4 regions of the Enterobacter sp. 4974935 genome follow, and region 1 is predicted to be linked to each of the others. Evidence: predicted binding sites of a transcription regulator. Region 1 holds the regulator's gene; each other region holds the start of a gene.

Region 1 (2,205 bases):
GCAATATTTCTCCGCAGACAGGTCAACCGCACGCGAGACCGCCGCATCCTTCAGTTCTTTGCCGGTGACGATAAAGTGCAGATTAATATGCGTGAACAGACGTGGCGCCTCTTCGCGACGTTCTGACGTCAGCTTCACTTCACAATCGGTCACGTCATGACGGCCTTTTTGCAGGATCGACACTACGTCGATCGCGCTGCATCCACCAGCCGCCATCAGCACCATTTCCATCGGGCTGGGAGCTTTATCGCCGGAGTTGCCATCCATCAAAACCTGGTGCCCGGAAGCAGACTCGCCCAGGAACGTTAACCCTTCAACCCATTTCACACGCGCTTGCATATTCACTCACTCCAACGTTGCATTTTTTATGACAGATTACGTGTACGTTACATTTCTCGCAACGGAAGGCGACCTGCGTCATGCTGAAGCGAGACACCAGGAGACACGCGGCGAAAGCTATGCTAAAACACTCTGGATGCTACAGTAATACATTGACGTTACACATGTATGCAGAGGACATCAAACTTTACTGGCTGCGAAACGTTACGACAGCCGACTTCCCAGGTATGGGTAAGAATTCGATTGCAACCCCAGAGTCCGGATGCATCTTATGACTCTGGTGACAGCTTATAACAGAGGATAACAGCGCATGGTGCTTGGCAAACCGCAAACAGACCCGACTCTCGAATGGTTCTTGTCTCATTGCCACATTCATAAGTACCCATCAAAGAGCACGCTGATTCACCAGGGTGAAAAAGCGGAAACGTTGTATTACATCGTTAAAGGCTCGGTGGCCGTGCTGATCAAAGATGAAGAAGGGAAAGAGATGATCCTTTCTTATCTGAACCAGGGCGATTTTATCGGTGAACTGGGCCTGTTTGAAGAAGGCCAGGAACGTAGCGCCTGGGTTCGTGCAAAAACAGCATGTGAAGTGGCTGAAATTTCTTACAAGAAATTCCGTCAGCTGATTCAGGTCAACCCTGACATCCTGATGCGTCTTTCTTCCCAGATGGCACGCCGTCTGCAAGTGACCTCTGAGAAGGTGGGTAACCTCGCCTTCCTGGACGTGACCGGTCGTATCGCGCAGACGCTGTTGAACCTGGCGAAACAGCCAGACGCCATGACCCACCCTGACGGTATGCAAATTAAAATTACCCGCCAGGAAATCGGTCAGATCGTCGGCTGCTCCCGTGAAACAGTGGGCCGTATCCTGAAGATGTTGGAAGATCAAAACCTGATCTCCGCCCACGGTAAAACCATCGTGGTTTACGGGACCCGTTAATTCCGGTCAGACGGCGTGCCGCCGCAGGGTGGCACGCCGTTTTTGTCTCTACTCCTTATGTGGCGCAGGCTGATCTATCACCCGGAAGTTAACTACGCACTGCGACAAACGCTGGTGTTGTGTCTTCCCGTGGCCGTGGGCCTGATCCTCGGACATCTTCAGCAAGGCCTGCTGTTTTCCCTCGTGCCCGCCTGCTGCAACATTGCCGGTCTGGACACCCCGCATAAACGCTTTTTCAAACGCCTGATTATTGGCGGCTGCCTGTTTGCCGGCTGTAGCCTTGCCGTGCAACTCTTACTGGCCCGCGACATTCCTCTGCCGCTGATCCTGACCGTGCTGGCGATGACGCTTGGCGTAACCGCTGAAATCAGCTCGCTGCACGCCCGCCTGCTTCCCGCGTCGCTGATTGCCGCCATCTTCACCTTAAGCCTTGCGGGCAATATGCCGGTGTGGGAGCCATTGCTGATCTACGCCCTCGGCACGCTGTGGTACGGGCTGTTTAACTGGTTCTGGTTCTGGTTGTGGCGGGAACAGCCGCTTCGCGAATCCCTGAGCCTGCTCTACGTGCAGCTTGCTGAATACTGCGAAGCAAAATACACCCTGCTCACGCAACATACCGACCCGGAAAAATCCCTGCCGCCGCTGCTGGCACGCCAGCAAAAAGTGGTGGATCTGATCAGCCAGTGCTATCAGCAGTTGCACATGCTTGCCGCCAACAAAAATCATGAATATAAGCGGCTGCTGCGTACCTTCCAGGTCGGGCTGGATTTGCAGGAGCATATTTCCGTCAGCCTTCATAATCCGGAAGAGGTGCAAAAGCTGGTGGAGCGCAGCCATGCGGAAGCGGTGATCCGCTGGAACGCGCAGACCGTCGCGGCGCGCCTGCGGGTGCTGGCTGAGGATATCCTCTATCACCGCTATCC
Region 2 (2,205 bases), 4.3 Mb from region 1:
CAGCTAAATTCCCGACGAAACAGCGTTGAAAAGTGGTTACTGTCGCCGAAACCGCAGCGATAGGCGATATCCGTGACGCTTTCATCCGTGTGCCTTAATAGGTGACGCGCTTTGATCAGGCGCAGACGGTTGAGGTAGCGCTGCGGCGTCAGCCCGGTATGCTGCTTGAGCTGACGATGCAGCGTGCGCAGCGAGAGCGAAAAGTCATCCGCCAGCGTTTCCCAGCAGACATCTTCGGCAAAATGATCTTCCAGCCAGGCCATCAGCTGATTCAGGCGCGCGTCGTTATTTTCCAGCCCTTCCACCAGGCTGCTGCGCCGCAGTAGCACCAGCAGCTGCATAAACAGCATCTCGCGGGTAGCAATGGCGTGCGTCTCCTGTCCATCCTCGCTCTGCTCCATCTGGCTTACCAGCTGACGCACCTGCTGCAACGTGGACTGATTCACCCGCCAGTGCGACGGATAATGGCCGTCCTTCTCCTGCGGCAACAGCTGATTCAGCCCGGAGAGAAACTGAAACGCATCCGGAGAACGATAGAGCACATTGGTCAGGCACAGGTTATCGGTATGTTCATACAGGTGCCTGTCGTGATCGCGCACGAAGCACACCGTACCGCCGCTGATGGTATACGGCTGACCATTAAACACGTGGATGCCCGTTCCGTGCTCAACGATCACAATTTCATGAAAATCATGATGATGTTCCGGGAACGCAGCCTGAGGCAGCCGTGGCTCAATCGCAACCGGCGAAGCCCCCGAAGGAAAAAAATCGACGCTGTGCAGTACGGTCATAACGGCCTCTACCAATGAGAAAAGTTCTCAAAATAGTAATTAAGGCCTTCCCCGCTCACCTTAAATTTTTGACAGCAAACCGCGCAAAAGCTGCCGGTTTTTCAAGAAACAGGCGGAAAGATCGGGAAATGCGGTCAGCGTCACACTGCCTGCAAACCCCGCGATTACTGGAAACTGTGAACTCCCTCACGTTCATCTTTGCTTTCTTGCCAGCGCGAGATTTGGGCTGTCAGTGGCGAGAAGGTGGCTATTTCTTCCCTTTCTTACACTCCTCGCTAATGACTTAAGAAAGGACCCGACCATGACTTTTCGCCATTGTGTGGCTGTCGATTTAGGCGCATCCAGCGGCCGTGTAATGCTCGCCACATGGGACTGCGACCTGCACACCCTTACGCTTCGCGAAATGCACCGTTTCGCCAATTGTCTGCAAAAACAGGACGGTTTTGTTACCTGGGATATCGACGCCCTGGAAGCAGAGATCCGCACCGGACTTCACAACGTCTGCGAAGACGGTATTCGCATCGACAGTATCGGCATTGATACCTGGGGTGTGGATTACGTGCTGCTGGACAGTCACGGCGAACGCGTCGGCCTGCCGGTCTCCTACCGCGACAGCCGCACCGATGGGCTGATGGTGCACGCCATCGCGCAGCTTGGCAAGGAGAACATCTATGGTCGCAGTGGCATCCAGTTTCTGCCGTTTAACACGCTGTATCAGCTACGTGCGCTGGTTGAGCAACAGCCTGAGCTGGTCGAAAAGGTGGCGCATGCGCTGCTGATCCCGGACTACTTAAGCTACCGTCTGACCGGCAATATGAACTGGGAATACACCAACGCCACCACCACGCAGCTGGTCAACATCAACACCGATAACTGGGATGAACATCTGCTGGCCTGGACGGGCGCCTCGCCGTCCTGGTTCGGCGCGCCAACCCATCCGGGCAATGTGATCGGTCACTGGCTTTGCCCGCAGGGGAATGAAATCCCTGTTGTCGCCGTCGCCAGTCACGACACCGCGAGCGCGATCATTGCCTCGCCGCTCGCCGACAAAGATGCGGCCTATCTCTCTTCCGGCACCTGGTCGCTGATGGGCTTCGAGAGCAAAACCCCGTACACCAGCGATGCCGCGATGGCGGCGAACATCACCAACGAAGGCGGTGCCGAAGGCCGCTACCGGGTGCTGAAGAACATCATGGGGCTGTGGCTGCTCCAGCGGGTGCTGAAAGAGCAGAACATCACCGACCTGCCCGCGCTTATCGCGGAAACCGAAACGCTGAAGGCCTGCACCTTCCTGATCAACCCGAACGACGATCGCTTTATCAACCCGGTGCACATGAGCGCCGAAATCCAGGCCGCCTGTTTTGAAGCGGGGCAGCCGGTACCTTCCCGCCCCGCCGAGCTGGCACGCTGCATT
Region 3 (2,205 bases), 3.8 Mb from region 1:
GAACATGCTACGCAACTATCAAAGTGTCGCATGGAAATGGTACACTCGCGCGTTTACACTATTAAGAAACGTATTCAGGAGACACGAACATGGCCAGCAGAGGCGTAAACAAGGTGATTCTCGTCGGTAATCTGGGCCAGGACCCGGAAGTACGCTACATGCCGAGTGGTGGCGCAGTTGCCAACATTACGCTGGCTACTTCCGAATCCTGGCGTGATAAAGCGACCGGTGAAATGAAAGAGCAGACCGAATGGCACCGCGTTGTGCTGTTTGGCAAACTGGCTGAAGTGGCCGGTGAGTATCTGCGTAAGGGTTCTCAGGTCTATATCGAAGGCCAGCTGCGTACCCGCAAATGGACCGATCAATCCGGTCAGGAAAAATACACCACGGAAGTGGTGGTCAACGTAGGCGGCACCATGCAGATGCTGGGTGGTCGTCAGGGCGGTGGCGCACCGGCAGGTGGCGGCCAGCAGCAGGGCGGTTGGGGTCAGCCTCAACAGCCTCAGGGCGGCAATCAGTTCAGCGGCGGCGCGCAGTCTCGTCCTCAGCAGCAGTCTGCTCCGGCACCGTCTAACGAACCGCCAATGGACTTCGACGACGATATCCCGTTCTGATATCCAGACGCGTGAAACACAAAAAACCCAGACAATGTCTGGGTTTTTTATAACAGGCTATCAGGTAATCACCATCGGCCAGTCTGGCGGAGTGTGGCTCATGGCTTCAACCATCACCACTTTAATGTTTTCCCAGACGGCGGCCATATCCACCAGCGTAATGCCGAGCAAACCTGTCGCGAACCAGCATGCGGCACCCAACCCTAACAGGGTGCTAATCACAGCAAGACCTGCGTAGTCGGACTTTCGGAACTGAATGTTTAACGTGCTGGCCAGGAACATCAAAACCGCGCTCAACAACGGCCAGCGCAGGAGCACCATACTGGTGGTAATGGTTGCCATAAAACCCATCCTCGACAAAACAGACGAACTGGAATGAAACAATGTTTCTCGTTACATAAGATGTGTGAACTATATCACATTTGCTGTTTTATTCGCCAGTATCGTATGAGGTAAAAGTGGGTTTATAACCGGGTAAAATATATCGTCCTCGTTCAGATCGGCGCTAAGCCGGAATTTTTATTTTTAATTCATTCAGATAGCAAAACCTTTGCAAAACACCCTCGGCTGTATAGCGTTTACAGCAGTATGTCTATGGATTATGCTTGTGTGGAACAATAAATGTACCCGCAAAAATAATTCATCACATTGAATTATTTGGTTTTTTTGGATTTTTATTCTTTTTTAACACTCAGCATACTCTTTGATTTCGTGGTCTTATTCTTTTATTCAGATATGAGTTATTGCGGTTGCTCTCTCGATTAATGACCTGCGAAAAGATAATGAAAGAAAAAAGACGCGAGATTATTAACGACAGCATGCAGGCTCTGCACGCCCTGGCGAAGCTGATGCCACAACTCAACGCGCAGTGTTCGCCGGTTGAAATGCTGGAAATCATCAACAGCGCACTGGGGGCAAATCTCTCGTGGGTCAGTGTCGAATCCGCAGACGGGCCGCGCGTGGTTTGTGCCGGCGACGTGACGTGTCACGCCTTCAACGTGGCGGATTTTCTTGCCAGCACCCTGTTGCAACGGCATCACCGCGCCTGGCGCGTTATCTACTGGAAAGAGCATATTGGCCGGGCGGTATTTTCCCCTCAGCATCCTGGCTATGCGCGGCTGCAAAGCGGCGTGCTGTGTAAACTCTCAGCGCATGGCAGACAGTGCAGTGGTTATTTCTTTTTGGCTTTTAATGAAAAACTGACCTCGTTGCCGATATTGAAAAATATCGTGGTGGTATTGGTCGAGAAGCTAAAAGATTATTTTGATGACATCATCGTGCGGGAAAAAACAGCGCAAGAGATGCAGCGCGTCGTCACGCAATATAAAACTTTATTTGAACGTGCTCCGGTATTGATGAACGCCTTTGACAGGCATAACCGGTGTGTATTGTGGAACGCCGAATGCGAAAAAGTCTTTGGCTGGAGTATGACTGAAATCGGCGAGCACCCCGATCCGCTGGCCCTGTTTTACCCGGATCCCGAGGAGCGACAGCGCGTGCAGGAGTCGGTTCGTTTCGCACCACTTAAGGATATGTACGAATGGCACCCGGTGCGTAAAGACGGGACGCCGTTAACCATCCTCTGGTCAAA
Region 4 (2,205 bases), 2.0 Mb from region 1:
TAGCCAATGGCCGACATCGATACATGCAGGCTGATCTGATTTCCCACCAGCGCACCGGCCCCAATTCCCAGATTAAAAATTCCCGAGAACAGCGACATTGCCACGTCCGTGGCGTCCGGGGCCAGGGCCAGCACTTTGACCTGCATTCCCAGACCAATAATCATGATCGCCACGCCCCAGAACAGACTGAGGATCGCCAGATGACTCTCGCTGCCTGCCGCAGGCATCAGTAACAGCAGGCACGCCAGCAGCAGGCCAATCGCACTGCTTACAAGCGCAGACGCGTGCTTATTGCCCAGCTTCCCGAACAGGATGCTGCCGATAATACCCGCGCCGCCCAGGATCAGCAGCAGAACGGTGGCGAAGTTAGCGCTAAAGCCCGCCACAACCTGAACAAACGGCTCAATATAGCTGTAGGCCGTGTAATGGGCGGTCACCACAATCACGGTCAGCAGATAGATGCTCATCAGCGCCGGTCGACGCATCAGCAGAGGCAGACTTTTCAGCGAGCCGGAGTGTTCGCTGGGCAGTTTTGGCAGCAGTTTGATCAGACACACCAGGGTGATCAGCGCCCCCATGCCGATGGCAAAGAAGGTGGTGCGCCAGCCGAAGTATTGACCCACAATGCGCCCGATCGGCAGGCCTAACACCATCGCCAGCGCCGTTCCGGTGGCAATCAGGCTCAACGCCTGGGCGCGTTTCCCCGCCGGGGCGAGACGAATGGCGAGCGATGCGGTGATCGACCAGAAAACGGCATGGGCAAACGCGATGCCGACGCGGCTGATCACCAGCACCGTAAAGTTCCATGCCATAAATGACAGCACATGGCTGGCAATGAACATCACAAACAGCCCAATCAGCAGCTTACGACGTTCCATCTGGCTGGTCAGGAGCATAAACGGCAGCGACATCAGCGCTACCACCCATGCATAGATGGTCAGCATAATGCCAACCTGTGCCGTTTCCATATGGAAGCTGGCTGCAATGTCGGACAGCAGCCCAACCGGAACAAATTCCGTGGTGTTGAAAATAAACGCTGCGATGGCGAGCGTGACCACGCGTAGCCACGCGACCCTGCGGGAAACCGTGTGTGTTGTCATAGGGATATCTGGGATTCGTTGCCTGAAAGATGAGGAGACGATCTTAAAGCCTTAAACGGCGAAAACTCAACCGTTATGTGATGTGAATCACAAAATTTACCTTCATGCAGCGGTAGCGAACGCGGTTGTTTTCATTGAAGATAAAGAACTACACAACAAAAACAGGCGGTAACACGATGCAGGAGATTGATTTTTATCTGGTAGATGCGTTCAGCGAGTCCTCCTTTGGCGGCAACCCGGCGGCGGTGTGCCCGCTCGACGCGTGGCTGCCGGATGAGACGTTACTGCGGATGGCACAACAGCATAACCAGTCGGAAACCGCGTTTTTTGTGTGCACCAAAGGGGGGATTGAGCTGCGCTGGTTCACCACGCTCACCGAGGTTAATCTGTGTGGTCACGCGACGCTTGCCGCGGCGTATGTTCTGTTTAACGAACTGGATTATCCGGACTCTCGCCTTCATTTTGACACCGCTTCTGGTCGCCTGACCGTCAGCCGTGAAGGTGACTGGATGACGCTGGACTTCCCGGCCTGCCCGACGCAGGCACAGACGCCGCCACCGGAGATGCTCGCCGCACTCGGTATCAGCCACTACGTCGAGGCGCGAAAAGGCCGCGCCTGGGTGCTGGTACTGGAGAGCCGCGAGCAAGTGGAAGCCATTAATCCGGATTTCTCCGCCATGACGCCGGGGGAGCATAAAGTGGCCGTCACCGCCCGGGACGAGGGGGAATACGACTTTGTCAGTCGTTTCTTCTCGCCGGGCGTGGCCGTGCCGGAAGATCCTGTCACCGGCTCCGCGCACACCATGCTGATCCCTTACTGGAGTGAACAGCTTGGCAAAACACAGATGTTTGCCCGTCAGGTTTCTGCCCGTGGTGGCGACGTACGCTGCGAACTGAAAGGCGACCGCGTGCGGATGGGCGGGCAGGCGGCGCTGTATCTGAAGGGCACAGTATTTCTGCGCTGAATAAATCTAAGAGGAACCAACGATGCAGGAAATTGATTTTTATCTGGTGGATGCCTTCAGCGACAGGGTGTTCGGCGGCAATGCGGCGGCGGTGTGTCCGCTGGAAGCGTGGCTGCCGGATGAGACGTTGCTGAAGATGG

Evidence for each region. Region 1 encodes CRP, which controls carbon source genes, mostly activating them, when cyclic AMP is high. Its sites were predicted from a motif close to ATGTGANNNNNNTCACAT; they were not measured.
Region 2: rhaS (HTH-type transcriptional activator RhaS) is a predicted target of CRP. The motif match lies at 920-937, and genes of this name have one in related genera.
Region 3: AC4OVS_RS20505 (YjcB family protein) is a predicted target of CRP. The motif match lies at 1,019-1,036, and genes of this name have one in related genera.
Region 4: AC4OVS_RS11425 (PhzF family phenazine biosynthesis protein) is a predicted target of CRP. The motif match lies at 1,176-1,193, and genes of this name have one in related genera.

The regions. Positions count from the first base shown of each region.
Region 1 covers NZ_JBZWGT010000003.1:178,262-180,466, reverse strand. The annotation lists gene AC4OVS_RS01925 (OsmC family protein) at 1-339, opposite strand, end outside; gene crp (cAMP-activated global transcriptional regulator CRP) at 650-1,282, shown strand; gene AC4OVS_RS01915 (YccS/YhfK family putative transporter) at 1,340-2,205, shown strand, end outside.
Region 2 covers NZ_JBZWGT010000003.1:4,464,523-4,466,727, reverse strand. The annotation lists gene rhaS (HTH-type transcriptional activator RhaS) at 1-791, opposite strand, end outside; gene rhaB (rhamnulokinase) at 1,093-2,205, shown strand, end outside.
Region 3 covers NZ_JBZWGT010000003.1:4,026,086-4,028,290, reverse strand. The annotation lists gene ssb1 (single-stranded DNA-binding protein SSB1) at 90-614, shown strand; gene AC4OVS_RS20505 (YjcB family protein) at 675-956, opposite strand; gene AC4OVS_RS20500 (sensor domain-containing diguanylate cyclase) at 1,397-2,205, shown strand, end outside.
Region 4 covers NZ_JBZWGT010000003.1:2,131,146-2,133,350, reverse strand. The annotation lists gene AC4OVS_RS11430 (sugar transporter) at 1-1,100, opposite strand, end outside; gene AC4OVS_RS11425 (PhzF family phenazine biosynthesis protein) at 1,277-2,065, shown strand; gene AC4OVS_RS11420 (PhzF family phenazine biosynthesis protein) at 2,088-2,205, shown strand, end outside.